Regions from separate parts of the Mesorhizobium sp. C264A genome, predicted to be linked through region 2. Evidence: predicted binding sites of a transcription regulator. Region 2 holds the regulator's gene; each other region holds the start of a gene.
What was found. The regulator PhoB, encoded in region 2, activates phosphate uptake and scavenging genes when phosphate is short. The targets are predictions, from matches to a motif close to TGTCATNNANCTGTCAT.
Positions count from the first base shown of each region.

Region 1: a site for PhoB is predicted at 2,679-2,695, ahead of NKL04_RS23980 (DUF1045 domain-containing protein). Genes of this name have one in related genera too.
Region 3: a site for PhoB is predicted at 3,730-3,746, ahead of NKL04_RS26800 (alkaline phosphatase D family protein). Genes of this name have one in related genera too.
Region 4: a site for PhoB is predicted at 4,105-4,121, ahead of NKL04_RS09590 (PhoX family protein). Genes of this name have one in related genera too.

Region 1 is NZ_JAMYVY010000002.1:1,037,543-1,045,151, forward strand. It holds gene NKL04_RS23965 (ABC transporter permease) at 1-12, shown strand, start outside; gene phnN (phosphonate metabolism protein/1,5-bisphosphokinase (PRPP-forming) PhnN) at 15-644, opposite strand; gene NKL04_RS23975 (alpha-D-ribose 1-methylphosphonate 5-triphosphate diphosphatase) at 641-1,795, opposite strand; gene NKL04_RS23980 (DUF1045 domain-containing protein) at 1,830-2,537, opposite strand; gene iolB (5-deoxy-glucuronate isomerase) at 2,792-3,604, opposite strand; gene NKL04_RS23990 (hypothetical protein) at 3,796-4,044, opposite strand; partial or broken gene iolE (myo-inosose-2 dehydratase) at 4,054-4,970, opposite strand; gene iolD (3D-(3,5/4)-trihydroxycyclohexane-1,2-dione acylhydrolase (decyclizing)) at 5,114-6,964, opposite strand; gene NKL04_RS24005 (bifunctional 5-dehydro-2-deoxygluconokinase/5-dehydro-2-deoxyphosphogluconate aldolase) at 6,998-7,609, opposite strand, start outside.
Region 2 is NZ_JAMYVY010000002.1:1,908,763-1,916,371, forward strand. It holds gene pstA (phosphate ABC transporter permease PstA) at 1-290, shown strand, start outside; gene pstB (phosphate ABC transporter ATP-binding protein PstB) at 308-1,132, shown strand; gene phoU (phosphate signaling complex protein PhoU) at 1,173-1,877, shown strand; gene phoB (phosphate regulon transcriptional regulator PhoB) at 1,894-2,583, shown strand; gene NKL04_RS28415 (ROK family protein) at 2,614-3,849, opposite strand; gene xylF (D-xylose ABC transporter substrate-binding protein) at 4,115-5,155, shown strand; gene NKL04_RS28425 (sugar ABC transporter permease) at 5,300-6,616, shown strand; gene NKL04_RS28430 (ATP-binding cassette domain-containing protein) at 6,629-7,426, shown strand; gene NKL04_RS28435 (CHASE domain-containing protein) at 7,583-7,609, shown strand, end outside.
Region 3 is NZ_JAMYVY010000002.1:1,581,901-1,589,509, forward strand. It holds gene ppa (inorganic diphosphatase) at 1-508, shown strand, start outside; gene NKL04_RS26785 (hypothetical protein) at 728-1,324, opposite strand; gene NKL04_RS26790 (TetR/AcrR family transcriptional regulator) at 1,580-2,197, opposite strand; gene NKL04_RS26795 (MFS transporter) at 2,271-3,554, shown strand; gene NKL04_RS26800 (alkaline phosphatase D family protein) at 3,818-5,392, shown strand; gene NKL04_RS26805 (hypothetical protein) at 5,440-5,718, opposite strand; gene typA (translational GTPase TypA) at 5,916-7,609, shown strand, end outside.
Region 4 is NZ_JAMYVY010000001.1:1,936,550-1,944,158, reverse strand. It holds gene NKL04_RS09600 (twin-arginine translocation pathway signal) at 1-448, shown strand, start outside; gene NKL04_RS09595 (GMC family oxidoreductase) at 500-2,071, shown strand; gene NKL04_RS09590 (PhoX family protein) at 2,136-4,049, opposite strand; gene NKL04_RS09585 (hypothetical protein) at 4,167-4,562, opposite strand; gene urtA (urea ABC transporter substrate-binding protein) at 4,875-6,185, shown strand; gene urtB (urea ABC transporter permease subunit UrtB) at 6,298-7,609, shown strand, end outside.

The sequences.
Region 1 (7,609 bases), 870 kb from region 2:
GCGGCCGAGTAGCGCTACATCACGCCAGATATATCCGAGAAGGCCATCGCCTTGCGCAGCACCTCGGCGAAGCGTTCTCCGGCGGCTTCGCGCCGGCCGCCATTGTCGATCGAGGTGACGCCGGAGCCGGACAAAGCGATATTGGCGCTGCGGGCGAGCCGAGCCAGCACTTCGCCGCGCGATTCGCGGCCGCGCTGGGCGAGACGCTCGGCGAGGATTTCCGGCGAGGCGGTGATCTCGACGACAGCCAGATTGGCATAGCGCTCCCGCAGCACCGGGATGACTGCGCGCGAGACATTGGCCACCGCGACATGGCCATTGGCGATGGACCAGTCGACATCGGCCGGAATGCCGTAGCGCAGGCCGTGCGCCTCCCAGGAAATGGCGAAAGCGCCGTCGGCCTGGGCCTCGGCAAAGGCGGCGTCGGCCAGCGTGTCGTGATCCTCGCTTGCGGCGTCGCTCGGCCTGGTGATGACCCGGCGGACGAACTCCAGCCTCGTCTCGTCGGCAAACAAGGTGCGGGCATAGCCGATTACCGTATCCTTGCCGGCGCCGCTCGGGCCGACGACGGCGACAAACACGCCGTTGCGGAGCGGAAAGGCCTCGCTGGTCAGTTCGCGCTCGATCGACGCCGAGACCATCAGGCGACCCGCCGCCCTTGGCGCCAGACGGTGCGCACGACCGGCACATGGTCGTCGACGCGCACCCGCACGAGGTCGGCGCGGCGGCCCTGTTCGATGACGCCGCGGTCGTTGAGGCCGATGGCCTCGGCCGGGTTCTTCGACACCATCGCGACCGCCTGGGGCAAGGAGATGCCCTCGACGACGTCGCCGAGGAAGAAGGCCGACTGGATCAGGCTGAAAGGGATATAGTCGGACGACAATATGTCGAGCAGGCCGTCGCCGGCCAGCGTGCGGGCCGAGACATTGCCCGAATGCGAGGAGCCGCGCATGACGTTGGGCGCGCCCATCAGCACGCCGAGCCCGGCATCCTTCGAGGCCTTGGCGGCTTCCAGCGTGGTCGGGAATTCCGCGACGCGCACGCCCTGCTCGATCGCCTCGTCGACATGGCCTGATGTGGCGTCGTCATGGCTCGCCAGCACAATGCCCCGCTCGTTGCAGGCGGCTGATATCGCCACCCGGTTCGGTCCCGAATTCTTCGCTGATTCCGACATCCGCTTTTCGCAGAACAATTGGAAGTCGCGATCGGTCAACTTCAGCTTGCGCTGATAGTAATAGGCGTAGGTCTCGAGATTGACGAACTGGCGCTGTCCCGGCGCATGGTCCATCAGCGACGCCAGTTTGACCCGCTCGTCGCCATCGAAATTGGCGAAAGCCCGCAAACAATCCGGCGCCGAGACCTCGCAGCGCAGATGCAGGAAATGGTCCGCCCGCAACCGGTCCTTCGCGACGCTGTCCTCGATCGCGTCGGCCAACTTGCGGATATCGTCGGAGGTAAGGTCGGCGTCCTCGTCCATGCCGACACGCAAAGCGTCGAGCACGGTGGTGATGCCGGCGGTGGCCACCTGCGCGTCATGGGCAAGGACGGCGGCGATCGGGTTCCAGCGCACTTTCGGGCGCGGCGCATAGTGGCCTTCGAGATGGTCAGTGTGCAGCTCGACCAGGCCGGGAATGATGTAGTCGCCGCCCATGTCCTCGCCGCCCATGCTCCCGCCGGTGTGGCCGGTGCCGGCGTCGACGCCGGAGATAAAACCGTCGCGCAGCACGAGCGACCCTTCGACGATCTCGTCGGCAAGCACGATGCGGGCGTTGTGGAGAACAGTTTCGGCGGTCATTCAGGCAGTCCTTGCTTACTCGGACGAATTGCGGTCAGGCGGTTTTTCGGGCAGCGCGGCGGCCGAGCGCATGATGCGAAAGCACCATGAACGGAGCGCCCGGTTCGGTTTCGACGAACAGCGTCAGCGCATCCACCAGCACCGGCTGCTGCAGCACATCGGCGAACAGGCTGTCAATTGCCGCGCGCAGACGTTGGCTTTCCTGCGGCCCGGCCCGGCCGGACAGTGTCATGTGGAAGCGAAAGGTCTCAAACACATAGGGATAGCCCCACTGGCAGAGATTGCGGAACTCGGCCGGCTTCAGCGAATCCAGGCTGCGCCGCTCGATCTCGGCCTCGGTGAGCGGCGCGCGAAAACGGTCGAAGCTAAGCACGACATAATCGGCGAAACGGTTGAGCGGCGGCAGCGGGCCTTCCGGCACCAAAGCGAAGAAACCATCGATCTGGCTGACGACCAGGCGCGGGATGGTGACCGTCGGCGTTGCTTCGGCAAAGGCGTCCAGCGCCGCGCGCAACGAGCTTTCGGTTTCGTTGGCGGCCAACCGGAAGGGCGCTTTCAGCGTCGCATGAAAACCGTAGCGCCGCGCCGATGCGGTGTGAAAGGCGACTTCGGCCGCCGACAGCTCGCCCACCGCCTCGACCGGCCTGGTGGCGGCGCCAAAGGGGTCGCGGCCCAGCCAGTTGGCGGCGATCCGCGCCAACGGCTCGTCCTGCCTTGGGGTGAAATAGATGGCGTAGCGCATCGAAAATCCTCCTTAAAGCGCGCCGAAACCGAACCGATGGCGCGACGCGCTTTAAGTCTTTAATTTGCTGCATGTCGTCATCCCAAAAAAGCTGCGCACTTTTGGGCGACATGCACTGGCCCGCTGCCATAGGTGATTTCCATGACGGATTGACGAAGCTTATGCGGGTTTTCGAAGGCAAATCGACCCCATGGATCGTTAGCCGACGATTTTTTCCTGCTTGACCAACAGCTTCCGCCGCAAGTGAAGGCCGATCAGGCCTTCATCAGCCATTCGTGCTCGGGCGCGTTGTGGAACTTCCACGTCCGCTTCGGCCCGGCCATGACGTTGAGGTAATAGAGGTCGTAGCCGTGGCAGGCGGCGCAGGGGTGATAGCCCTTGGGCACCAGCACAACATCGCCGTCCTCGATCGCCATGGCTTCGTCCAGCTCGCGGGCGCCGGTCTTGTCGGCGTCGGTGTAGACGCGCTGGAAGGCAAAACCCTGTGGCGGGTTGAGGCGGTGGTAGTAGGTTTCCTCAAGATAGGATTCGGCGGGCAGATTGTCCTGGTCGTGCTTGTGCGGCGGGTAGCTCGATGTGTGGCCGCCGGGCGTGATGACCTCGACCACCAGCAGCGAGTCGGCCGGCTTACCCTCGGGCAATATGTTGGTGACGTAGCGCGTGTTGGTGCCTTTGCCCCGAGTCTCCTGGCCGAGGTCGTGGGGTGCGATGACGCGAACGGGCAAGCCGCCGCCCAGGCCCGGCGCCGAGCAGACCGCGAGCTCGAGATCGGTGTCGGCGGTGACCGACCAATCCGACCCCTCAGGAATATAGACCGACCACGGCTTGCCCTCGAAGGGCGACATGCGCTCGCCGAGCAGGCCAAGTTCCCGGCCGCCGGCCTTGGCCGTGCCCTTGCCGGTGACGAACACCAGGCAGACTTCGCGACCGCCCGTCTTACCCGAGGCGTTTTCGCCGGGCTTCAAACGGTGCAGGTCGAAGCCGACATAGGTCCAGCCGGCGCTGTTGGGCGTGACATGCGCGACGCGGCCATGGCCCTTGTCGGCTTTGACGAGCAGTTTCGACATGTTTTGTCTCTCCTATCGCATGTCTTCGAGGTCGGCCTCTCAACTTCGTCATCCTAGGGCGAAGCAGGAGCGAAGCTCCGTCGCGAAGACCCTAGGATGACGAAGCGAGGGACATTCCGGCCAATCACCGACGTAGGCGATACGCCAGGTGTCGAGTGTCCGACCCGCAAGCCCTTCCGAGCCACGGCCGTTCATTCCTTCGGTTCGGCGTCCGCCTTCGCTTCGCCGGTCTTCGGTCGATCAGGCGTAGCCTTGCTCTCCTCCACCGGCTTGTAAAGATAGAAGAACTGCCAGACGGCGTAGGCGGCAAAGCCGAGCGCAATGATGCCCCAGAACGGGGTGCCGGAGGCGAATTCTATTCCGGCCCAGATCACGCAGACGGCGACGACGGCAACGCGCCGCCACAGCGGCCGGAAGAACGGGTGCTCGTAATCCTTCATCGGACCGGCTTACGCATTGGGAAAGCCTTGCGTCTCGACCGTGTAGCCGGCCGCCGTCATCACCCGCATCAGCTCCTTGTAACCCACTTGGGCCATCTTCAGCGGCGGGTTCTTTTTCGGGTCCTGCTCGGCCTCGACGACGAACCAGCCTTCATAGCCATGGTCGGCGAAGCGCTGCACGATGGCGCCGAATTCGAGCGAACCGTCGCCAGGCACCGTGAAGGCACCGAGCGCCACGGCGTCGAGAAAGGACTGCTTTGTGCGGTCGAGCCCGTCGATCACGCCCATGCGCACATCCTTCACATGGACATGGCTGATGCGCTTGTGGTGGTTGTCGATGGCGCGCAGCACGTCGCCACCGGCAAAGGCGAGATGCCCTGCATCGAGCAGCAACGGAATGCCTTCGCCGGAATGGCGCATGAAGGCATCGAGCTCCGGCTCTGTCTCGACCACCGCCGCCATGTGATGGTGATAGGACAGCGGCATGCCTTGCTCTGCGCACCATTCGCCGAACTCGGTGAGGCGCCTGGCATAGGCCCTCATCTCGTCGTTCGACAATTTCGGCTTGGTGGCGAGAGGCCTGGAGCGATCGCCCTGGATCGAGCGGCCGACCTCGCCATAGACGATGCAAGGCGCATTCACCGCCTTGAACAGGTCGATCATCGGCTGGATGCGATCCTTGTTCCTGCCCATGTCCTCATCGACCAGGGTGCCGGAGAACCAGCCGCCGCACAGCGTCACGTCGGCCTTTTTCAGGATCGGCAGCATGATTTCGGGGTCGTTTGGAAAACGCCGGCCCATTTCCATGCCGGTGAAACCTGCCGAGCGCGACTGGCGCAGGCACTCTTCCAGCGAGACGTCGTCGCTGAGTTCGGCAAGATCGTCGTTCCACCACGCAATGGGGACATGCCCAGTTTGGCTTTCAAGTTTTAGCTCCGGTTTCTTGTTCACCCTCCCCCTTGTGGGGAGGGTCGCTGCGAAGCAGCGGGGTGGGGTGCGGCGCCAGACCCCCACCGGACCTTCGGTCCGACCTCCACAAGGGGGAGGGTAGGGGGCGGGTGCATGTACATCAATCGCCGATTGTCTGCATCTGCCGCTTTTCGTCATAGGCCTTGCGGGCTGCGTTGACTTGCGGCCGTGCGGAGACTTCCGGCACCGCGACATCCCACCAATGGCCGCCGGCATCGGTGGAAATCAGCGGGTCGGTGTCGATGACCAGCACGGTGGTGCGGTCGTTGGTTTTAGACTTTTGCAGCGCGGTCTCCAGGCCAGTGATCGACGGCACCTTCTCGGCAATAGCGCCCATGCTGGCCGCATGCGCGGCGAAGTCGATGTCGGGCAGGATCTCGTGGCGCGCGTCCTTCAGGAGGTTGTTGAAGTTGGCGCCGCCGGTGGCCATCTGCAGCCGGTTGATGCAGCCATAACCCCTGTTGTCGAGCACCACGATGGTCAGCTTCAAGCCAAGCATCACCGACGTGGCGATTTCGGAATTCATCATGAGGTAGGAGCCGTCCCCGACCATGACGACTATCTCCTGGTCGGGCTTGGCCATCTTGGCGCCGAGCCCGCCGGCAATCTCGTAACCCATGGTCGAGAAGCCATATTCGCCATGGTACGAGCCGGGCGCGCCTGCCTGCCAGAGCTTGTGCAACTCGCCCGGCAGGCCGCCTGACGCGTTCAGCAAGGTCACGCCGGATCCCAGCGCGCGCTGCACAGCGCCGATCACCTGCGCATCCGAAGGGAAGGCGGCATTGGTCGACGCCGTCACCTTGGAGGCTTCAGCCTGCCAAGCCTTCTTGCCCTGGGTCGCATTGTCGGTCCATGTCGCCGGTGCTTTCCAGTTCCCCAGCGCAGCACCGAGTTCGGCGAGCCCTTCGGCCGCATCGGCGACCAGCGGCAGCGCGCGGTGCTTGCCGGCGTCGAAAGGCTGCACGTTGAGCCCGATGATGGTCTTGCCGGAGTTCTTGAACAGCGCCCACGAGCCGGTGGTGAAATCCTGCAGGCGGGTGCCGATGGCGAGCACGACATCGGCTTCTTCCGCCAGCCGGTTGGCCGCGGACGTCCCGGTGACGCCGACCGCCGCCATGTTGAGCGGATGTGTGTCGGGCAGCGAGGATTTGCCGCCTTGCGTCTCGCAGACCGGAATGCCGGCGCTCTCGCCGAATTTCGCCAGTTCATCCGAAGCCTGCGAGTAGAGCACCCCACCGCCGGCAATGATCAGCGGTTTTTTCGCACCCTTCAGCGCGGTGACCGCCGCCGCCAATTCATGCCGGTCCGGACGCGGCCGGCGCTGGTGCCAGACGCGCTCGGCGAAAAAGCTCTCGGGATAGTCATAGGCCTCGGCCTGCACGTCCTGGCAGAGCGACAGCGTCACCGGGCCGCATTCCGCCGGATCGGTCAGCACCTGCATGGTCCGCGCCAATGCCGGGATGATCTGCTCGGGACGGGTGATGCGGTCGAAATAGCGCGACACCGGACGGAAGCAGTCATTGACCGTCGCGGTGCCGTCGGAAAAGTCCTCGGCCTGCTGCAGCACCGGATCGGGGATGCGGTTGGCGAAGACATCGCCCGGCAAAAACAGGACGGGCAACCTGTTTACGTGGGCGAGCGCCGCCGCCGTCACCATGTTGAGCGCACCGGGGCCGATCGAAGAGGTCGCGGCCATGAAGCGGCGGCGGAAATTGGCCTTGCCATAGGCGATCGCCGCATGCGCCATCGCCTGCTCATTGTGGGCGCGGAAGGTCGGCAATTCGTCGCGCAGCTGGTACAGCGCCTCGCCGATGCCGGCGACATTGCCGTGACCGAAGATCGCCCAGACACCGCCGAAGATGGGCACTCGTCTGCCGTCGATCTCGGTCATCTGCTTGCTGAGAAAGCGGGTCAGCGCCTGCGCCATCGTCAGGCGGATTGTCTTGCTCATGGTGTTTTCCTCCGCAGTCCTCTTGCCGCGCCTTTATGCTGCTTTACGGCCACGCGCGGCAAGCCACGCTTCGGTCAACTGTTCGAAGCGCGCGGCCATGTCGGCGATAGCCTCGTCATCCGTCATCTTGCCCGCCAGCCATTGTTCGGCGGCGTGGACGAAGATGGTGCGGCCGACGGCAAAGCCCTTGACGATCGGCGCCTTGGCGGTGGCGGCAAAGGCCGCTTCCAGTTCGTCCTGCGGCGCTTCGAGACCCAGCAGCACGACGCCACGACACCAGGGATCGTGCTTCAGGATCACCGCTTCGATCTTGGCCCAGGCGCCGGCCGACGCCTGCGGTTCGAGCTTCCACCAGTCCGGCTTGATGCCAAGCGCATAGAGTTCTTCCAGGGCGCGCGGGATCGTCGTGTCATCGAGCTTGCCGTGCTTGCCGGCGATGATCTCGACCAGAAGCTCCCGGCCGACCGTCCGCGCGGCTTCGAACAGCGAGCGCAGCTTCTGCTGCTGCTCTTCCTTGAGCGCTGCCGGATCGTCGGGGTGATAGAAGCACAGGCATTTGATGCAGTGGTCGACCGGCCATTCCACCAGTTGCGAGCCGATGTCCTGCGAGAACTCGAAGCGCAGCGGCCGCGAGCCCGGCAGTTC
Region 2 (7,609 bases):
CGCTTGCCGCTCCGGGCATCCTTACCGGCACCATCATCGGCCTGGCGCGTGCGCTCGGCGAGACAGCACCGCTGCTCTTGATCGGCATGGTCGCTTTCGTCGCCGATTATCCGACGACGCCTTTCGATCCGGCGACCGCGCTGCCGGTGCAGATCTATATGTGGGCAAACGAGGCTGAGCGCGCTTTTGTCGAGCGCATGTCCGGCGCCATCATCATCCTGCTCGTCTTCCTCATGGCCATGAACATCACCGCGATCGTGCTTCGGCGCCGGTTCGAGCGGCGCTGGTAGAAAAAAGGCAATTTGGTATGAACATCATGACCGAACAGTCCCTTGAAAATGCAGTGGGCGACAAAATGAACGCCAAGTCGAACGAAGTCATCAAGATGCGCGGCGACAAGGTCGGCGTCTTCTACGGCGAGAAGCAGGCGTTGTTCGACGTCAATCTCGACGTCCGCCAGAACCAGGTGACGGCGCTGATCGGCCCGTCCGGCTGCGGCAAGTCGACCTTCCTGCGCTGCCTCAACCGCATGAACGACACCATCGATTCGGCGCGGGTGACCGGCAAGATCACGCTCGATGAAGACGACATCTACGACAAGAACATCGATGTCGTCGAACTGCGCGCACGCGTCGGCATGGTGTTCCAGAAACCCAATCCGTTCCCGAAGTCGATCTACGAGAACGTCGCCTACGGCCCGCGCATCCATGGGCTGGCCAAGCGCAAGTCCGACATGGACCAGATCGTCGAGCAGAGCCTGAAGAAGGCGGCGATCTGGAACGAGGTCAAGGACCGCCTGCAGGAGCCCGGCACCGGCCTGTCCGGCGGCCAGCAGCAGCGCCTGTGCATCGCGCGCGCCATCGCCGTGTCGCCGGAAGTGATCCTGATGGATGAGCCCTGCTCGGCGCTTGATCCGATCGCCACCGCCCGTGTCGAGGAGCTGATCGACGAACTGCGCCAGAACTACACGATCGTCATCGTCACCCATTCGATGCAGCAGGCGGCGCGCGTGTCGCAGCGCACGGCGATGTTCCATCTCGGCTATCTCGTCGAGGAGGGCGCAACCGACAAGATGTTCACCAACCCCGACGACAAGCGCACCCAAGATTACATTACCGGCCGCTTCGGCTGAACCTTCCGGCGGGTGAATTTCAGGCACGAGGACCAAGATCATGGGTGAACATACCGTCGCCTCCTTCGATGAAGAGCTCGGGCAGATCAGCAAGCTGATCCGCGACATGGGCGATCTGGCAGGCTCGATGGTCAGCGGCTCGACCAGGGCGCTGCTCAATTCGGACAATGCGCTGGCACAGCGTGTCGTTTCCGACGACGCCATCATGGATGCGCGCCAGCGCGAACTGGACGACCGCGCCATCACGCTGATCGCCAAGCGCCAGCCGATGGCCAACGATCTGCGCGCCGTGGTCGGCTCGATCCGCATGGCCGGCGACCTCGAGCGCATCGGCGATCTCGCCAAGAACATCGCCAAACGCGTCGGCACCGTGGGCTTGAGCGTCACGCCGCGCGACCTCTCGCACTCCATCGATGCCATGGCGCAACTGGTGCTGATCCAGGTGCAAGGCGTCGTCGAGGAATATGCCGCCACCGATGCGGCAGCTCTTGCAAAACTCAGGAATGACGACGAGCGCATCGACGTCAAATACACGTCCGTGTTTCGTGAGCTCTTGACCTACATGATGGAAGACCCTCGCAACATCACCGCCTGCACGCATCTCTTGTTCTGCGCCAAGAATCTTGAGCGCATCGGCGATCATGTCACCAACATCGCCGAAAATGCGTATTATGTGCTGACCGGCCAGCAATTGCCCGCCAATCGTCCGAAGCAGGACGAGACGGCGATGGCCACGCCGGCCTGATGAGGGTGAACTGCCTATGATCGCGCCACGCATCATGGTCGTGGAGGACGAGGAGCCACTAGGCGTGCTCCTCCGCTACAACCTCGAATCCGAAGGCTATCAGGTCGAGGTGGTGACACGCGGCGACGAGGCCGAGATCCGCCTGCAGGAAAACGTGCCCGATCTCCTGGTGCTCGACTGGATGGTGCCGGCTGTTTCCGGCATCGAGCTCTGCCGGCGGCTTAGAGTGCGGCCCGAAACCGAGCGGCTGCCGATCATCATGCTGACCGCGCGCGGTGAGGAAAGCGACCGCGTGCGCGGCCTGTCCACCGGTGCCGACGACTATCTGGTCAAGCCATTCTCGACGCCGGAGTTCATGGCGCGCGTGAAAGCGCTGCTGCGCCGCGCCAAGCCGGAAGTGCTGTCGAGCGTGCTCAAGGTCGGCGACATCGTGCTCGATCGAGAATCGCACCGGGTCTACCGCAAGAAGAGCGAGATCAGGCTCGGACCGACCGAGTTCCGGCTGCTCGAATTCATGATGCGCCATCCCGGCCGCGTGTTCTCGCGCAGCCAACTGCTCGACAATGTCTGGGGCGAGACGATCTATATAGACGAGCGAACCGTCGACGTGCATGTCGGGCGGCTGCGCAAGGCCGTCAACAACGGCCGCATGCCGGATGTCATCCGTACCATTCGCGGCGCCGGCTACGCTATTAGGGAAGACTAGGATGCTGCGCGTCGCGCCGTTGCCGGCCATTCAGGCGACATGCTTGCCGGATTTCGCCTGAATGCCCGGCGCGAAAATCTCCTGGTCGACGAAGCCGAGCGCGCGCATGGCGCAGCCTTCGCGGATCAGCGGCAGCTCGTTGGGCTCGGTGTCGAAGGAGATCGATTTCGAGTGCTGGCCGCCGGCGGTCTGGGCGATCGCTTCGCGCAATGCCGGTTCGATCAGGTCGAAGGCGGCGGCGCTGACGCCGACCATGGCGACGGGTGCCGGATCGATCAGAGCAAACAGGCTGCCGAGGCCGAAGCCGAGCGCCTCACCGGCCCTGCGATAGGCTTCGCGCTCCGGGCCATCGGTTTCGCGGGCGCGCGCGGCGAGTGCGCGCATATCAGCGTCGCCGATATCGACCGGCTCGGCATCCTCGCCCATCATTTTGGCGCTGCGCCAGATGGCGTAGTTTCCGGCATAGGCCTCGACGCAGCCGCGCCGCCCGCAGCGGCAGAGCGCGCCGCCCGGACGGTGGATCATGTGGCCGAACTCGCCGCCCGAGGAATGGGTGCCGGTGAACAGTTCGCCTTTCAGCACCAGTCCCATGCCGATGCCGTGCGACAAGAGGATGGCGATAAAGTTGTCGCGGTAGCGCTCGGGCTGGCGCCATTGCAGCGCCACCGCCATCATATTGCAGTCGTTCTCCATGGTGGCCGGAATGCCGAATTCCACTTCCAACATGTCGGCGAAGGCAATGTCGGTCAGTGGCGTGATTGGCGACCACAGCATGGCGCGCGCCTGCGAATCGGTGATGCCCTGGATGCCCATGGCAATGCGGGCGATGCTCTGGACATCGAGGTCGGGATCCTCAAGCCGCCGCCGGACGATTGCTACGCATTCGCCAATCAGCTCGTCGCGCGGCTTGGTCAGCGTGTCCAGCCGGCGCTGTTCCTCGGCGACGACGTGGCCGGCATAGTCGATGACGGTGACGGACAGGAAATTGAGCGACAGCACGACGGTCATCACCGCCGCCGCTTCCGGGTTGAGGCCAAGGCCGACCTGCGGCCGGCCGCGTTTCAGTGCGCCTGTCTCGCCAGGTTTGCCTTCAATCAGGACGCCTTCTTGAATCAGATCAGACGAGATTGCCGATATGGTCGAGTGGCTGAGGCCGGTGGTCGCCGCAATCTCGGTCCGCGACGGCTGGCCGGCCCGGCGCACGGCCGAAATCACCATGGCACGGTTGCGACGGCGCAGATCGTCGTGGCGGATTCCAACCGACATTTGTTTCCTCCCGGCCTCCTCGCGCCTCATGATAGTGAAGGCGTTCGACGGCACCAGCCAAATATTGGCAGACGCCGGCAGCCCTGTCATTGTTTATTGCGGACCTCGAAAAAATTCGGCAAGGCCATCAGAATCCATCAGAATCGATGTTGACAGCGCCTTATCATTGAACCAGTATTTTTTCGAGGCTCGAAAAAATAGGGCCTCTGTGTGCCGGCCCTCGGGCCAGTTTTGTCGCGCCGCACGCGGCGCAGGGAGGATTATGATGAACAGATTTGCAGCCGCCATGCTGGCGGGTGTCGCCATGTCGCTGGCGCTGATGTCGGTCGCGCAGGCGAAGGACAAGGTCATCGGCGTGTCGTGGTCGAACTTCCAGGAAGAGCGCTGGAAGACCGACGAGGCGGCGATGAAAACGGCGATCGAGGCTGCCGGCGACAAGTACATTTCGGCCGACGCGCAGTCCAATCCCGGCAAGCAGCTGACCGACGTCGAAAGCCTGATCTCGCAGGGCGCCAACTCGCTGATCATCCTGGCGCAGGACGCCTCGGCCATCGGCCCGGCGGTGCAGAAGGCGCTGGACGAAGGCATTCCGGTCGTCGGCTATGACCGCCTGATCGAGAACAAGGACGTCTTCTACCTGACCTTCGATAACAAGGAAGTCGGCCGCATGCAGGCCCGCGAAGTGTTCAAGGCGAAGCCCGAAGGCAACTATGTCTTCATCAAGGGCTCGGGCTCGGATCCGAATGCCGATTTCCTGTTCTCGGGCTCGATGGAAGTGCTCAAGGAAGCCATCGACTCGGGCAAGATCAAGAATGTCGGCGAGGCCTATACCGATGGCTGGCTGCCGGCCAATGCCCAGAAGAACATGGAACAGTTCCTGACCGCCAATGACAACAAGGTCGATGCCGTGGTTGCGGCCAATGACGGCACCGCCGGCGGCGTTGTCGCCGCGCTGACGGCGCAGGGCCTTGCCGGAACGGTTCCGGTCTCCGGCCAGGACGGCGACCATGCCGCTCTGAACCGCATCGCGCTCGGCACGCAGACGGTGTCGGTGTGGAAGGACGCGCGCGAACTCGGCAAGAACGCCGCCGAGATCGCCTCGCAGCTTGCCGATGGCAAGAAGACGGGCGACATTGCCGGCGCCAAGGACTTCACCACGCCTGGCGGCAACACCGTCAAGTCGCTGTTCCTGACCCCCGTCGCGATCACCAAGGACAACCTCAACGTCGTCATCGACGCCGGCTGGATCAAGAAGGACGAAGTCTGCACGGGCGTCGCCGCCGGCAGCGTCGCGGCTTGCAACTGATCTCGACGACTTGAAGAAATGAGGCGCCGCGGCTGTCAAGCCGCGGCGTTTTCTCTACGAGAATTGTGTGTTTCCGCCATCGGCGGCAAACTTCTAGGCTGTGGTCCGGCATCCGCGCCAGACGGCAAGCCGCTGGAGGACATCATGACCGACACGACCTCAAATCCGCAGGCCGATACGGCACGAGCGTCTGAACTCGGCGCGGTCGCCCGGTTCCTGAAAGCGACCGAGCTCGACACGCGCATGCTCGGCATGGTCGGCGCGCTGCTGGTCATCTGGGTCGGCATACATATCCTGTCGGGTGGGCTTTTCCTGACGCCGCGCAATCTTTGGAACCTGTCGGTGCAGACGTCCTCGGTCGCGATCATGGCGACCGGCATGGTATTGGTCATCGTGATGCGCAACATCGACCTTTCGGTGGGCTCCGTCGAAGGCGTGATCGGCATGATCATGGGCGTGGCACAGGCCGAATTCCTGATTCGCGTCATCGGCTTCCAGCTTGGAAACCCCTGGCTCTGGATCGTCGCGCTTGCCGCCGGCGTGGTGCTTGGTCTGCTGATCGGCGCGTTCCAGGGCTTCATCATCGCCTATATGCAGGTTCCGGCCTTTATCGTGACGCTTGGTGGCCTGCTGGTCTGGCGCGGCATGGCATGGCTCATCACCAGCGGGCGCACGGTCGCGCCACTCGACGCCACCTTCCAGCTGATGGGCGGCGGACCACGCGGCTCGATTGGCGCCGCTGCCAGCTGGATCGTCGGCATTGTCGCCTGCGCGGCGGTCGCCTTCGCGCTGCTCAACGGTCGCTCGCAGCGCAAGCGCTTCAGCTTTCCACTGCGCCCCGTCTGGGCCGAGACCTTGCTTGGCGTGGTCGCTTGCGCGGCCATCCTCGGCGCCGTGTGGATCGCCAATTCCTATCCATGGCCGATCGGCATCGTGCGCCAGTACGCACAGCAGAACGGCATCACCGTTCCCGAAGGCGGGCTGTTCATCGCGCATGGCATCGCCATACCGGTGCTGATGGCGGTGATTGTCGGCATCATCATGACGTTCATCACCAAGCGCACGCGTTTCGGCCGCTATGTCTTCGCCATCGGCGGCAATCCGGAGGCAGCGGAACTCGCCGGCATCAACACGCGCTGGGTGACCATGAAGGTGTTCATGATCATGGGTGTGCTGGCTGCAATCAGCGCGGCGATCTCGTCGGCCCGTCTCAATGCGTCAACCAATGCGCTGGGCACACTGGACGAGCTTTTGGTGATCGCGGCCGCTGTCATCGGCGGCACGTCGCTCGCGGGCGGCGCCGGAACGGTGATGGGCGCCATGCTCGGCGCGCTTCTGATGCAGTCGCTGCAATCCGGCATGGTGCTGCTCGGCATCGACTCGCCGCTGCAGAGCATTGTCGTTGGCGCTGTCCTGGTCATCGCCGTCTGGCTCGACACCGTCTACCGCAAGCGCGTCTAGGGAGGAACGATTATGGAAAAAACGGCTCCCACCGGTACGCCACTGATCGACATGCGCAACATCTCGATCGCGTTCGGTGGCATTCGCGCCGTCGACGATGCGTCCATCGATCTTTTCCCGGGCGAAGTGGTGGCGCTGCTTGGCCACAACGGCGCCGGTAAGTCGACGCTGATCAAGATCCTGTCGGGCGCCTACAAGCGCGATGCCGGCCAGATCTTGGTCAACGGCCAGGAGGCCTCGATCTCCAATCCGCGCGACGCCAAGAAATACGGCATCGAAACGATCTACCAGACGCTTGCGCTGGCCGACAATGTCGACGCTGCCGCCAACCTCTTCCTCGGCCGCGAACTGATGACCGCGTGGGGGACACTCGACGATGTCGCCATGGAGGCCGAGGCGCGCAAGGTGATGGGCCGGCTCAATCCGCGCTTCCAGCGGTTCAAGGAGCCGGTAATCAAGCTGTCGGGCGGCCAGCGCCAGTCGGTGGCGATCGCACGCGCCATCCTGTTCAACGCCCGCATCCTGATCATGGACGAACCGACGGCCGCGCTTGGGCCGCAGGAGACGGCGCAGGTCGGCGAACTGGTCAAGCAGCTCAAGGCCGACGGCATCGGCATTTTCCTGATCAGCCACGACATTCACGACGTGTTCGAGCTTGCCGACCGAGTCTGCGTGATGAAGAACGGCCAGGTCGTCGGCACCGCGCGCACCACCGATGTGACCCAGGACGAAGTGCTCGGCATGATCATCCTGGGAAAGTGCCCGCCCGGCGCCATTCCCGGTCCGGGTGCGCTGAAGATCGCGGCCTGAGACCACGCTATCGTCAGCTGTCATGTTCACTGATGCTCGAGATCGATAAGCCGGCTAAATATGCATGATATGCCAGCTGTCATTATGGCTTAGCCGCGCCATTGTCTTGCCGCGGCGACTTGCCCATAAAGGTCCCGAACCGTCCATGGGCCTGCGTTGAAGAAGTTTTTCCCGATCCTTGCC
Region 3 (7,609 bases), 330 kb from region 2:
AAAGAACCCGCCCGAGGACATCAACGTCATCATCGAGGTGCCGATCGGCGGCGAGCCGATCAAGTACGAGATGGACAAGGAGGCCGGCACGCTGTTCGTCGACCGTTTCCTGCATACGTCGATGCGCTACCCCGGCAATTACGGTTTCGTGCCGCACACGCTGTCGGGCGACGGCGACCCGATCGACGTGCTGGTCTGCAACACGCGCGCGCTGGTGCCGGGCTGCGTCATCAATGTGCGACCGATCGGCGTGCTGGTGATGGAAGACAATGCCGGCCAGGACGAGAAGGTCATTGCCGTGCCGTCGCCGAAGCTGACGCTGCGCTACGAAAACGTCACCGAATACACGCAGCTGCCCGAGATCACCCGCGACCAGGTCCAGCACTTCTTCGAGCACTACAAGGATCTCGAGCCCGGCAAATGGGTCAAGATCGAAGGCTGGCACGATTCCAAATACGCCAAGAAGATGATCGTCGACGCGATCGCACGGGCGAAGGCGGCAAAGTAGCGCCGAGAGAGGCCTGCGTCTCGTTCAAGTAAGCGGCAAACGCCAGCGCGAGGCACCCCCCTCTGGCCTGCCGGCCATCTCCCCCTCAAGGGGGGAGTCGCAACGGCTTTCGTCAATTTTCAGCGCCGAAAGAAAAGCGCCGCCAGCGAAGCTGCCAATCTCCCCCCTTGAGGGGGAGATGCCCGGCAGGGCAGAGGGGGGTGCCTTGCACCCACGTGACTAGTTATCCACCCGACCAAACGCCGGCACGTTGCCGATGACGGTGTGCTTGTCCTTGCCACAGGCGAAACTCTTCGCCTTTTCGTCGGCCAACTTGCGCGCCTGGTCATTGGCCTGCGGGTTGCCGGTGGCCAGCACGAGGCCGATGGTGCAGCCGTCGCGGGCTTCCATCTGGGCGACCTTGGCGACGAGCAGCACTTCGGTCGGCTTGTTCTCGTCCTCGGGATTGCTGATCGAGCGGCGGTGGATGACGGCAAAGGGAACGGCAACGTCGCCCTTGGTCTCGATGCGCCACTCGACCTTGGCGCCGGACGAGTTGAAGCCGGAAAAGCTCTCCCAGACCGAGGTCATGTCGCCGCCGGGCGGAAATCCGTAGAACAGCGATTCACGGGCGTCGTCATAGGCGATCAGCACGGGATAGCCACGATAGCCGGAGCAGGCGAGTTCGGCCCATTCGCCGTCGCCTTCCTGCGCCTGCGCATAGGTGACGCAGTCCTTTTGCGAGTCGAGGTCGGTGTAGACGCTGGATATGCCGTCGGCATGGGCGGTTTGGGATAGGGCGGCGAGGGCGAATGGAACAAGCAGCAGGGTTCGCATGCGGACGTCTCCCGTGAAGTTCGCCCCAGCCTATCGCCAAATCTGCGGCCGGCCTAGCGTGCCAATCTCAACGTTGGCGCCGCCCAAATCGCCCTGCCGGGCAATTCTCCCCCTGAACGGGAGAAAGTGGCCGGCTGCGCCGCTGGCGACAACCTTGCAACGCCGGCAATTGGCGAAATCGTGATGAGAGCGTTCCTCGCCCCATTTCCGGGAAAGGATGCCGGCAGGTGAGGGGCGGCGCCAACGTTCGAAATGTTATTTCTTCAAGCTCGCCTCGATCAGCAGGTCGGCGTTGTGGGCGACCGCTGCCGCCGGGCCTCCGAGGCCGAAGAGCTGGCCACTGATATAGGCGCCTTCGATCAACAGCAGCAGGCCGTCGCCGAGCGTGTCAGGGTCTTTAGCGCCCATCGCTGCGGCCATCGCGCGCAGGCGGTGGCGCAACTCCTGCTTGTTGGCCTCGCTGACGACGCGCGCCGGATGGCCATGTTCGGGATATTCCACCGCCGCGTTGGTCATGCCGCAGCCGCGATAGTCCGGCCTTTGCGTGCGCTTGCCGACGCGAGTCAGGAAAGCCCTGAGCTGTGCCCGCGGGTCGCCGGGATGGGCAGCCACGGCTTCGTCGAAACGCTCCCAATACTCACGGTCATATTGCCTGAGATAGGAAGCGGCGAGCTCGTCCTTGGAGGGAAAGCTGCGGTAGAGGCTGGGCTTGGTGACGCCGGCGCGCTTGACGATCTCGTCGACGCCGATCGCCCGGATGCCGCGGCGGTAGAACAGGTCGTACGCCACGTCGAGGATTTTCTTGGCAGCCTTGGGCGGTGCGGCTGCATGACCGTCCTTGATGGTCAGTTCAATATTTTTGTCCGTTGGCATGGTATGACTCGATTGACGTGTTACCGATCGGTACGTATACATGTCCTCACCCTGCAACGTACCGGTCAGTAACATGATAGCTCAATCCCGTCCCTTTGGCCAGCGCTACGCTTTCGTCGTGGTTGGCGTCATCTTCCTCTGCTTGTTGATCGCGGCCGGGCTTCGTTCCGCACCCTCGGTGATGATGCTGCCGTTGGATAAAAGCTTCGGCTGGGGGCGCGATACGGTTTCGATTGCCGCCGCGATCGGCATCTTCCTTTACGGCCTGACCGGGCCGTTTGCCGCCGCATTGATGGAGCGTATCGGCTTGCGCCGCACGCTGCTTGCCTCGCTTGTGATCATGTCGGGCTCGACCGCGCTCAGCCTGCTGATGACCGAGCCATGGCATCTGTTCCTCACCTGGGGCGTGTTTTCAGGTATCGGCTCCGGCGCGGTCGCCACCGTGCTCGGCGCCACCATCGTCAACCGCTGGTTCAAGACCAATCGCGGCTTGGTGATGGGGCTGATGTCGGCCTCCAGCGCCACCGGCCTCTTGGTGTTCCTGCCGCTGCTGGCATCGCTCGCCCAGTCGGGCGGCTGGCAGCCCGTCGCTACCGCCGTCTCGATCGCCACCGCCTGTCTTCTGCCGCTGGTCTGGCTGTTGGTTCCGGAGCGTCCCGCTTCGATCGGCATGGTGCGCTATGGCGCCGGGACCGATGACGTGCCGCCGGTATCGCCGGCATCGCAAGGCAATTTCCTGGCGCATACGCTGAACACGCTACGCCGCGCTGCCGGCACCCGCGTCTTCTGGTATCTGTTCGCCACCTTCTTCATCTGCGGCTTCACCACCAACGGGCTGGTCGGCACGCATCTGATCTCTTTCTGCGGCGACATGGGCATCCCCGAGGTACAGGCCGCGGGCCTGCTGTCGCTAATGGGCATTTTCGACCTGATCGGGACGACGCTCTCGGGCTGGCTCACCGACCGTTTCGACCCGCGCAAGCTGCTCGGCGTCTACTACGGCATTCGCGGCCTGGCGCTGATCTATCTGCCCTATTCCGGCTTCTCGGCGACCAGCCTGATCATCTTCGCCGTGCTCTACGGTCTCGACTGGATCGCCACCGTGCCGCCGACGCTCAGGCTCGCCAACGAGGCCTTCGGTGACCGCAGCGGCCCGATCGTGTTCGGCTGGATCGTAGCCGGCCACCAGGTCGGCGCCGCCACCGCCGCCGCCTTCGGCGGCACCATGCGCGAACTGCAGGGCAATTACGAACTGGCTTTCCTGATCGCCGGCATGACGGCGATCGTGGCTGCGTGTCTGTCGCTGCTGATCAATACGAGCAGGCCGGCTTTCGATCCGGAGCCGCAAGCGGCGTAAGGCGCGGTACTAATCTCCCCCCTCAGGGGGGAGATGGCCGCGAAGCGGCCAGAGGGGGTCCGTGCGACCGGACTCAGCCTCTTGCGCATAGGAGGTCGGCGCTCCAAGCGAGGCGACCCCCTTCTGTCGCCTTCGGCGACATCTCCCCCCTCAAGGGCGGAGATCACCTGTCGGTTGTTATCAAAGTTTCATCTTCCCGAGATGTGGCTGAAACATTGAAGCTGGAGCTTGCTGGCACCGTTCGAAGCCATCAGGAGACAGCCATGAACAAGATCTCGTTGACCCGCCGCGCTTTCGTCACCTCTGCCAGCGCCGCCGGTCTGCTCGGCGCATCGGGGCTCGCTTTGCCCTATTATTCGCGCGCCAGCCAGCGCCCGGCCTTCACCCATGGCGTCCAGTCCGGCGATGTCGATGCCTCGAGCGGCATGGTGTGGACGCGCACCGACCGGCCTTCGCGCGTCATGTTCGAAGTGTCGTCGACGGAAAACTTCGCCAATGCGACGCGGCTGGCGCCGCTCGATACCTCGCCGGCCAGCGACTTCACGGTCAAGCGCCTGCTTACCGACCTCGCCTCCGACCAGGATATCTTCTACCGGATGACTGCCGCCGACCTGTCGGATATCAACGCCGTTTCCGAACCGATCGTCGGCCGTTTCCGCACAGCACCCGCCTCGAAGCGCGACATAAAATTCGCCTGGTCGGGCGACACGGCCGGCCAGGGCTGGGGAATCGATGAGACCGGCATGAAAACCTACGCCACCATCGCCAGGCACACGCCGGATTTCTTCCTGCATTCCGGCGACACCATCTATGCCGATGGCGCCATGAAGGACGAGGTAGACCTGCCTGGCGGCGGCAAGTGGAAAAACGTCGTCCTGATCGACGGCAAGCGCAAGGTGGCCGAGACGCTGGATGAGTACCGCGACCAGTGGAAATACAACATGATGGACAAAAACGTTCTGGCCTTGAGCGCCATCTGCCCGACCTTCTACCAGTGGGACGATCACGAGGTGCTGAACAACTGGTCGGATTCGAAGAATCTCGGCGCCGACAGCCGCTACACCGAAAAATCCATCCATGTGCTCGCGGCGCGTGCGGCGCGCGCCTTCCATGAGATGACGACGATCCGCTACGAGCCGTCCGAGCCCGGCCGCGTCTACCGCAAGATCGCGCATGGGCCGCTGCTCGACGTGTTCTTCCTCGACATGCGCTCCTATCGCGGCCCGAACGGCCCCGACATGCAGGAGGACATGACGCCGCAGTCACGCATGCTGGGCGAACAGCAGACGAAATGGCTGAAGCGCGAGCTGACGAATTCCAGGGCGACCTGGAAGATCATTGCCGCCGACATGCCGCTCGGCCTCGTCGTCTGGGACGACGGCGCCAAGAAGGTCGGCGCGGAAGCCATCAGCAATGGCGACAATGGCCTGCCCAAAGGCCGCGAGCTCGAGATCGCCGACCTGTTGCGCTACATCAAGACTGCCGGCATCACCAACACGGTCTGGTTGACCGCCGATGTCCACTACACGGCGGCGCACTATTACAACCCCGACAAGGCGCGGTTCCAGGATTTCAATCCTTTCTGGGAATTCGTCTCGGGCCCGATCCACGCCGGTACCTTCGGTCCCAATGATTTCGACATGACCTTCGGCCCGGAGCTGAAATTCATCAAGGCGCCGACCACCGAACAGGGCCAGAACCTGCCACCCTCGGCCGGCCTGCAGTTCTTTGGCCTGGTGGACATTTCAGGGGCGACAGAGCAGCTGACCGTGCGGCTGATGGATCGCGACGACATCGAGCTTTACAAGGTGACGCTCGATCCGGTGCGGTCGGCGTAAGCCTTTGGGCCGGTGCGAAGGATCGCTATGCCTGGAATGGGCAACTGTCAGTCCGGGTAGCAAACCGTCGGAATCTTCGGCCACACCGCGCTGTCGCAGCCTGCAACCTGCTGCCTCTGCTTGAAAGAGGCGCTGACCGGGCCGGTGACCACGGGGTCGACGCCATCAGGGGCGTCGGCAAACATCTGCTCGGCCGTCCGGTCGGACGACGAAGCCGGATTGGCTTCCTTCACCGTGGCGGCCGATTGAGCGGCATTGGCCGCCAGCACGGCAGCGAATGCGACCGAAGCGATGAGGGGCCAAAATCGGTTGAGTTTGTCGGTCATGAATTTCGAACTACCCGGGCCCAGAAAGGTTCCCGCCTTGGTTAACAAAACCATCTCACACCGAGATGCTTAAGATTTGATGAGTATTTGGTGGTGCGCCTCCTCTTTCGCAATTGCGAAAAACCCTGTATGAGCCGCGCAACCGAAAGAGGCGGCGCCTTTTGGCCTGCTGCCTGCAACGCTCCCGAGACCACAAAATGAAAATTCGTAATATCGCGATCATCGCGCACGTCGACCATGGAAAAACCACCCTCGTCGACCAATTGCTGCGGCAATCCGGTTCCTTCCGCGACAATCAGCGCGTCGCCGAGCGCGCCATGGATTCCAACGACCTCGAAAAGGAACGCGGCATCACCATCCTGGCCAAGGCGACCTCGGTCGACTGGAAGGACACCCGCATTAACATCGTCGACACACCCGGCCACGCCGATTTCGGCGGTGAGGTCGAGCGCATCCTGTCGATGGTGGATTCGGCGATCGTGCTGGTCGACGCCGCCGAAGGCCCCATGCCGCAGACCAAGTTCGTCGTCGGCAAGGCGCTCAAGGTCGGCCTGAAGCCGATCGTCGTCATCAACAAGATCGACCGTCCGGACGCCCGCCACGTCGAGGTGGTCAACGAGGTGTTCGACCTGTTTGCAGCGCTTGACGCGACCGACGAGCAGCTCGACTTCCCGATCCTCTACGGTTCTGGCCGCGATGGCTGGGTCTCGGAAAATCCGGAAGGCCCGAAGGACCAGGGCCTGGCGCCGCTGTTCGACCTCGTCATCAAGCATGTGCCGGAGCCGACCGTTCATCCCGGCCCGTTCCGCATGATCGGCACCATCCTGGAAGCCAATCCATTCCTCGGCCGCATCATTACCGGCCGCATCGAGAGCGGCACGCTGAAGTCCAACCAGGCGGTCAAGGTGCTCCACCATGACGGCACCCAGATCGAAACCGGGCGCATCTCCAAGATCCTCGCGTTCCGTGGCCTCGAGCGCCAACCGATCGAAGAGGCGCAGGCGGGTGACATCGTCGCCATTGCCGGCCTGTCCAAAGGCACCGTCGCCGACACGTTCTGCGACCTGGCGGTGACCGAGGCGTTGCATGCGCAACCGATCGATCCGCCGACCGTGACCATGTCTTTCCTGGTCAACGATTCGCCGCTCGCCGGCACTGAAGGCGACAAGGTGACCAGCCGCGTCATCCGCGACCGCCTGCTGCGCGAAGCCGAAGGCAATGTCGCGCTCAAGATCGAGGAATCGCCTGACAAGGATTCGTTTTTCGTTTCCGGCCGTGGCGAATTGCAGCTGGCCGTGCTGATCGAGACGATGCGCCGCGAAGGCTTTGAAATCGCCGTGTCGCGTCCGCGCGTCGTCATGCAGAAGGGCGAAAATGGCGAATTGCTGGAGCCGGTCGAGGAAGTCGTCATCGACGTCGACGAGGAGCACGCCGGCATCGTCGTGCAGAAGATGTCGGAGCGCAAGGCCGAGATGGTCGAGCTGCGGCCTTCGGGCGGCAACCGTCAGCGCATCGTCTTCCACGCGCCGACGCGCGGACTGATCGGCTACCAGTCGGAACTGTTGACCGACACGCGCGGCACCGCCGTGATGAACCGGCTGTTCCACGCCTACCAGCCCTACAAGGGCGAACTGCCGGGCCGCACCAACGGCGTGCTGATCTCCAACGAACAGGGCGAGGCAGTGGCCTATGCCATGTGGAACCTCGAAGACCGCGGCCCGATGGTCATCGACCCGGGCGTCAAGGTCTATCAGGGCATGATCATCGGCATCCATAGCCGTGACAACGACCTCGAAGTGAACGTGCTGAAGGGCAAGAAGCTGACCAACATCCGCGCCGCCGGCAAGGACGAGGCGGTGAAACTGACGCCGCCGATCCGCATGACGCTGGA
Region 4 (7,609 bases), on a different contig from region 2:
TTCCGGCAGCGCCGTCATCAGCCCTGAAAATGCCTGGGGGCTCGAGACATCGGCGCTCAAGCCCGAAACCATGGCGACGCTGATCCAGATGGCGCGCGACATCTATCCGCACGATCAGGTGCCCGACAAATACTACGCCATCGCCGTAAAAGGCCATGACGAGCAGGCCGGCAAGGACGCTGCCTACAAGACGATGATCGAAGACGGCATCGCCAACCTCGACAAGAAGTCGGGCGAGGGCGGCTATCGCGGCCTCGGCTGGGAGGAGCAGCGCGTTGCCGTGCTGCAGCAGATCGAGGCGACGCCGTTCTTCCAGTCCATCCGCGGCGGCCTCGTCGTCAGCCTCTACAACCAGCAGGAGGTGTGGCCGATTTTCGGCTACGAGGGCGAATCCTACTCCAAGGGCGGCTACATCGCGCGCGGTTTCGACGACATAGAGTGGCTCTGAGCCCTTCCGTCGTTCTGAAACCCCGCAAACAGGAATTCATGGGAGGAAACCATGGCAGCTTCATTTGATCTCAACAACGACGGCGTGGTCGTGATCATCGGCTCCGGCGCCGGCGGCGGCACGCTCGGCAACGAACTCGCCCAGAAAGGCGTCGATGTCGTCATCCTCGAGGCCGGCGCGCGCCACGAATACGAGGATTTCATCAACGACGAGTGGGGTTCCTTCAGCCAGCTCGCCTGGACGGACAAGCGCACAACCTCAGGCGACTGGCGGGTGTCGAAGGATTTCCCCAGTTTGCCGGCCTGGATCGTCAAATCGGTCGGCGGCTCGACCACGCACTGGGCCGGCGCCTCGCTGCGCTTCCAGGAGCATGAGTTTAGGACGCTCTCGACCTACGGCAAGCTGGAAGGCGCCAACCTGCTGGACTGGCCGGTCACATTGGCCGAGATGGAGCCGTACTACGCCAAGGCGGAAGCCAAGATGGGCGTCACCGGCACCAATGGCTGGCCGCGCCTGCCCGGCAACAACAATTTCAAGGTGCTCAAGGCCGGCGCCGACAAGCTCGGCTATAAGGAATGTCATACCGGCAACATGGCAATCAATTCGGTCGAGCGGGACGACCGCAACTCCTGCCAACAGACCGGCTTCTGCTTCCAGGGCTGCAAATGGGGCGCCAAATGGTCGACGCTCTATACCGAGATCCCCAAGGGCGAGGCCAGCGGCCATCTCGAAGTCCGGCCGAATGCCATGGCGATCAAGATCAACCACGACGCCTCAGGCAAGGTGACCGGCGTCGTCTATGCCGACAAGGACGGCAAGCTGCAGGAACAGAAGGCCCGCATTGTCGCCGTCGCCGGCAACTCGATCGAAAGCCCGCGCCTGCTGCTAAACTCCGAGTCAGCGAAGTTTCCGCAAGGGCTTGCTAATTCGTCGGGGCAGGTCGGCAAGAACTACATGCGCCACACCACCGGTTCGGTCTACGCCATTTTCGACCAACCGGTGCATATGTATCGCGGCACCACCATGGCCGGCATTATCCGCGACGAGGCGCGGCACGATCCCTCACGCGGCTTTGTCGGCGGCTATGAATTCGAGACGCTGTCGCTCGGCTTGCCCTTCATGGCCGCCTTCCTCAATCCCGGCGGCTGGGGCCGTTCCTTCACCACCGCGCTCGACCACTATGATCACATGGCTGGCCTGTGGATCGTCGGCGAGGACATGCCGCGCGCGGAAAACCGCGTCACGCTGCACAAGGACGAGAAGGACGCGCACGGCATGCCGATCGCCGACGTGCATTTCGATGATCATCCCAACGACACGGCGATGCGGAATCATGCCTACAAGCAGGCCACAGCGCTTTACGATGCGGTCGGCGCGACGCGCTCCTTCCCGACGCCGCCCTATCCCTCAACCCACAATCTCGGCACAAACCGGATGAGCGAAAAGGCGGAAGACGGCGTCGTCAACAAGCACGGCCAAGCGCACGACATCAAAAACCTGTTCGTGTCGGACGGCAGCCAGTTCACCACCGGTGCGGCTGAAAATCCGACGCTGACGATCGTGTCGCTGGCTATCCGCCAGGCCGAATACATCGCTTCGCAAATGTCGGCCAAGACGATCTGAGCCGTCCTCCCGGATCGCTACGCGGAACGCGCATGGCGCGTTCCGCCCTTTTCCCTAGGACTCACTATGCGCCGACCGGCTGTCCGTCCTTGCGGCGGATGGCGACGACGGACGGTCGCGGCAGCTGGCCATCCCTGAAGTCGGGCCACAGCGTCTGCGCCTTGTCGAGCGTCTCTGCATCTTCCGCAGGGTGCTGCACCGACAGGAACAAAGTCGTGCCGTCCGGCGTGAAGCATGGGCCGGTCGCTTCCGCTCCATGCGGGCAGGTGAACAGCAGCTTCGGCAGGCCGCGCGCCGCACCTTCGGTGTCGACGCCATAGACGCCGTCCGGCAGGTCGAAATCATTGGCGCCGTCCGTCGCCACCCACAGCCGCCCCGCCGGGTCGAAGGTGATGTTGTCGGGGCAGACGAACCAACCATTGTCCGACGTATCCGGATGAAAAGTGGCGCCGACCTTGGCATCTTTCGGGTTGCCGCAGAGCACGAACAGGTCCCAGGCATACTTTTCCGCCGTGTGGTCGGCATCCGCGCCGCGGCCGCCGGGCGGGATCAGTTCGACAATATGGCCCCAGAGATTTTCCGGCCGCGTGTTGGCCGGATTGACCTTTGACTGGTCGCGCTTCTTGTTCTTGGTCATCACCGCATAGACGCGGCCGGTCACCGGATTGGTCTCGATGTCCTCGGGCCGGTCCATCGGCGTGGCGCCGAGCGCATCTGCCGCAAACCGCGTCTTCAACAGCACCTCGGCCTGGTCGGCAAAACCGTTCTCGACGGTAAGCTTGCCCTGGCCGTGCACCAACGGCAGCCACGTCATCGAGCCATCGGCATCGAAGCGGGCGACCGACAGCACGCCATCGTCGAGCAGATCGGCGCCGGAGGCCGGGTTGGCCATGTCATAGGCCTTGGCCGAGACGAAGCGGTACATATATTCGAAATAGTCGTCGTCACCCATATAGACGACAACGCGGCCGTCCTTGTTGAGGACCACGGTCGAGGCCTCATGCGACATGCGGCCAAGTGCCGTGCGCTTCACCGGCTTGGACTGAGGATCGTAAGGGTCGATCTCGACCACCCAGTCGAAGCGGTTGGCCTCGTTCGGTTCCTTGTCGAGGTTGAAGCGGTCATGGAAGCGGCCGCGGCCATAGATGTCGGAGCCGTCGAAGCCGTAACGGTCGAGCAGGTCGGCAGTCGGCGCCTTTTTCGGGTCGCCGCCGAAAATGTCGGACACGCCTTCCTCGCAGGTCAGCACCGTACCCCAGGGGGTGAAACCGCCGCTGCAGTTGTAGCTGGTGCCGAGGACTTTGGTGCCAGTCGCGTCGGCCGAGGTCTTCATCAGCGCATGGCCGGCAACCGGTCCGGAAACGGTCATTTCGGTGTTGGCGGTGATGCGGCGGTTGAGCGGGCTGTCCGCCACGCTTGCCCACTTGCCGTCCTTCAATTGCACCTCGACGATCGAATGGCCCATCGCGGCCATGCCGAGATCGACCTGTTCCCTGGTCATCGTCTTGCCGGCATCGCCCTCGGTCATCCCCGGAAACATCACATTGGGCGAGATGTATTCGTTGTTGACGCAGAGCAGGCCATGATCGGAATTCACCGTGCCCTTGGGCAGCGGCATGAAGGCGATGTAGTCGCAATTGTAGCCGAAGCGCTTTTCCTGTTCCTCCGCCGCGACCTTGTTGCCGTCGAATTCGGCGAGGCCGGCTGCAAGCGGGTCGCCCCAGCGCGCGACGATGGTCGTCTCATAGCCTTCGGCGGCGGCATGGGTCTTGCCGTAGACCCGTTTCAGCTCGGGAAAGCCGAGCGTCGACTGCGCTGTGGCGGCATGCGTTTCGCCGGCAAACAAGGAGCCGACAAAGCTGCCGCCGGCAATCAGCGCGCCGGAGGCGAGGCTGCCTTTCAAAAGAGACCGGCGCGAGACGCGCTCGGCAATGATTTCGCGGATGACGGGGGAGGATGAAGACGGTGCATTGGCCATGGTGTCTGCCTCTCAGGGTGGATGTTACGGCGCACCGTTGCCCTAGTCTGCCTAGGCAACATTCACATGACATAAGAGGAAGGTTTTGCCGCAACTGGGCGCGGCACTACGCATCGCTCAGCCCTTGGTGCAGGTCGAGGCGGTGAAGGCGCCGTCGGGCTGCTTCAGAATGATGTCGAATGACGGGGCGGTCTCGCCGTCCAGTGTTGCCTGTGTCATGGAGACGGAGTTGCCACCGGTGGTATAGCCGCCCAGCGGCCCGAGCCAGGTGATCTCGCCATTGGCATTCATCTGATAGTTGTAGCCTTGCGTCGCGGTGCCGAATGTCACCGGACCACTATAGACATTGCCCTTGATAGTGATGTCGCCGAGGTTGAGGAAGGCGCCGAGCAAATAGACCTCGCAATGATAGGTGCCGTCCGGAAGCTTGCCCTCGCTGAAATCGGCGCGCGCGGCGCCGCTCGTTGCCATCAGCAGCAGGATGCCGGAAATGCATGAGGTGCGAGATGTCATGACGTCACTCTTTTGAAGGGCGAGCTTGCCCTATTTTTGCGCGGTACCGCAACATTGTTAGCCCGGAACACACGGCCGGAGATCAAAAACTAGGCATTTGTCTCAATTGGGCAAAAATTAGGCAAAAGCCATGTGCGCTGCGCAAATTTGCCTCAATCAATTTTCGCCGGCTACCACTGTTTTCTCGAGGCTAATATACCAACCGGCTGATAACGCTCGGCTATTCCATCTTCGTGAGCGGCGCCTTTGCGTTTGGCACGGCAGTTGCATTGCATTATCGCGGTGCAATCAAACAGCTTGGGAGTCTTCGGTATGAGGGGTAATTTCTCCACAATAACAAAAATGTTTTCGGCCGGCGTGGTCGCCGCCGGCCTGTCGATGTCGTCTCCGGCCCAGGCCGCCGAAGACACGATCAAGGTCGGCATTCTGCATTCGCTGTCGGGGACCATGGCGATTTCGGAGACGACGCTGAAAGACGCCATGCTGATGCTCATCGAAGAGCAGAATGCCAAGGGCGGTCTGCTCGGCAAGAAGCTCGAGGCGGTCGTTGTCGATCCGGCCTCCAACTGGCCGCTCTTTGCCGAAAAGGCGCGCGAGCTGATCTCGAAGGACAAGGTCGCCGCCGTGTTCGGCTGCTGGACCTCGGTGTCGCGCAAATCGGTGTTGCCGGTGTTCTCGGAACTCGACAACATCCTGTTCTACCCCGTCCAGTATGAGGGCGAGGAAAGCGAGCGCAACGTGTTCTACACCGGCGCCGCCCCGAACCAGCAGGCGATTCCTGCCGTCGATTATCTCATGAGCGAGGACGGTGGCTCGGTGAAGCGCTGGGTGCTGGAAGGCACCGACTACGTCTATCCCCGAACCACCAACAAAATCCTCGAGGCCTATCTGAAGGCCAAGGGCGTCGCCGCCGAAGACATCATGGTCAACTACACGCCGTTCGGCTTCTCCGACTGGCAGACCGAAGTCTCCGCAATCAAGAAATTCGGCTCGGCCGGCAAGAAGACCGCCGTCGTCTCGACCGTCAATGGCGACGCCAACGTTCCGTTCTACAAGGAACTCGGCAACCAGGGCATCAAGGCCGAGGACATCCCGGTCATGGCCTTTTCGGTCGGTGAGGAAGAACTGGCCGGTCTCGATACCGCGCCGCTGGTCGGCCATCTCGCTGCCTGGAACTATTTCGAGAGCGTCGACACACCCGAAAACAAGAAGTTCATCGCCGACTGGCACAAGTTCATCAAGAATGACAAGCGCACCACCAACGACCCGATGGAAGCTCACTATATCGGCTTCAACATGTGGGTGAAGGCGGTCGAAAAGGCCGGCACCACCGATCCCGACAAGGTCATCGACGCCATGGTCGGCGTGTCCGTGCCGAACCTCACCGGCGGCTATTCGACCATGATGCCGAACCATCACATCACCAAGCCGGTGCTGATCGGCGAGATCCAGGCCGACGGCCAGTTCGAGACCGTGTCGCAGACGCCCGGCCTCGTGATGGGCGACGAATGGTCCGACTATCTGCCCGATTCCAAGGACCTGATTTCGGATTGGCGCGCGCCTCTGTCCTGCGGCAACTTCAACGTTGCCACCGGCAAATGCGGCGGCAAGGGCACGAACTGATCCCTCCCGGGACCGACCGATCGTGGACGCGTCCACGATCGGTACCGCCAAGCGTCCGGGCGCTTCAGCCCGCCCGGACGCGGAATTTCCCCACAGAAGAGTATCTGAACGGATGATCCTGTTGCGCACTCTCGGCCTCATGCTGGTGTTCCTGGTGGCAAGCCTATTGCCGTCGAACGCAGCCGAAGCCGATCTGCGCGCCATCGTCGCCAAATTCGCCACGGGCACGGGCTTTGCCGCCACTGAGGCCGTCGTGCGCGAACTTGCCGCCACCGGCGATCCGCTGGTCGAGCGGCCGCTTGCAGCGCTCGCCGAAGGCAACCTTTACATCCGTAAAGCCGATTCAGCCGTCTTCGTCGGCAGTGAGGCCGCCGACAGCGTCACGCTGCTCGACCCGCTGAGTGGCGAGAAAGCCGGCGACGCCCCCAAGGCCGACATCACGAAGATCAAGGTCAACAACACGCTGCGTCGTGTCATCCGAGATGCACTGGGAACGCTGACGTTGCGCGCGAAAGATCCTTCTGTCCGCATCGCCGCCGCCGACACCATGTTCAAGACCCCCGATGCCGCCAATATCGAGCCGCTCGATGCAGCCATCGCCGCCGAGACCGACGCCAAGGTCAAGGCATTGTTCGAACAGGCGCGCGCGGCATCGGTGCTGGTCTCCGACAAGCCGGAGGCCGACAAGCTTGCCGCCATTGCCCTGATCGGCGCGCGCGGCGACCGCGACGCGGTCTCGCTGCTCACCGCGGTCGAGGCCAATGCGCAAGGCGCGGTCAAGGATGCCGCGACGGCGGCAATCGCCAGCATCAATTCGAGCCTGGCGCTGTGGGATGCCGGCCAGAACATATGGTACGGCATCTCGCTTGGCTCGGTGCTGCTGCTGGCCGCCATCGGCCTCGCCATCACCTTCGGCGTCATGGGCGTCATCAACATGGCGCATGGCGAGATGGTGATGCTCGGCGCCTACACCACCTTCGTCGTCCAGCAGGTGATCCGAACCTCATTCCCCGGCCTGTTCGACTGGTCGCTGGTGATCGCGCTGCCGCTCGCCTTCCTGGTTGCCGCTTCCGTCGGCCTGATCATCGAGCGCGGCGTCATCCGTTTCCTCTACGGCCGGCCGCTGGAAACGCTGCTCGCAACCTGGGGCGTCTCGCTTGTCCTGCAGCAGGCGGTGCGCTCGATCTTCGGACCGACCAACCAGGAGGTCGGCAACCCCTCCTGGATGTCGGGATCGTTCGATGTCGGCCAACTCGCCGTCACCTGGAACCGCCTCTGGATCCTGGTCTTCGCGCTCACCGTCTTCGGCGTGCTGCTCTTTGTTATGAAGCGCACGCCCTGGGGCCTTCAGATGCGCGCCGTCACCGCCAACCGCCGCATGGCCGCCTCGATGGGCATCAGGACGCCTTGGGTCGATGCGCTGA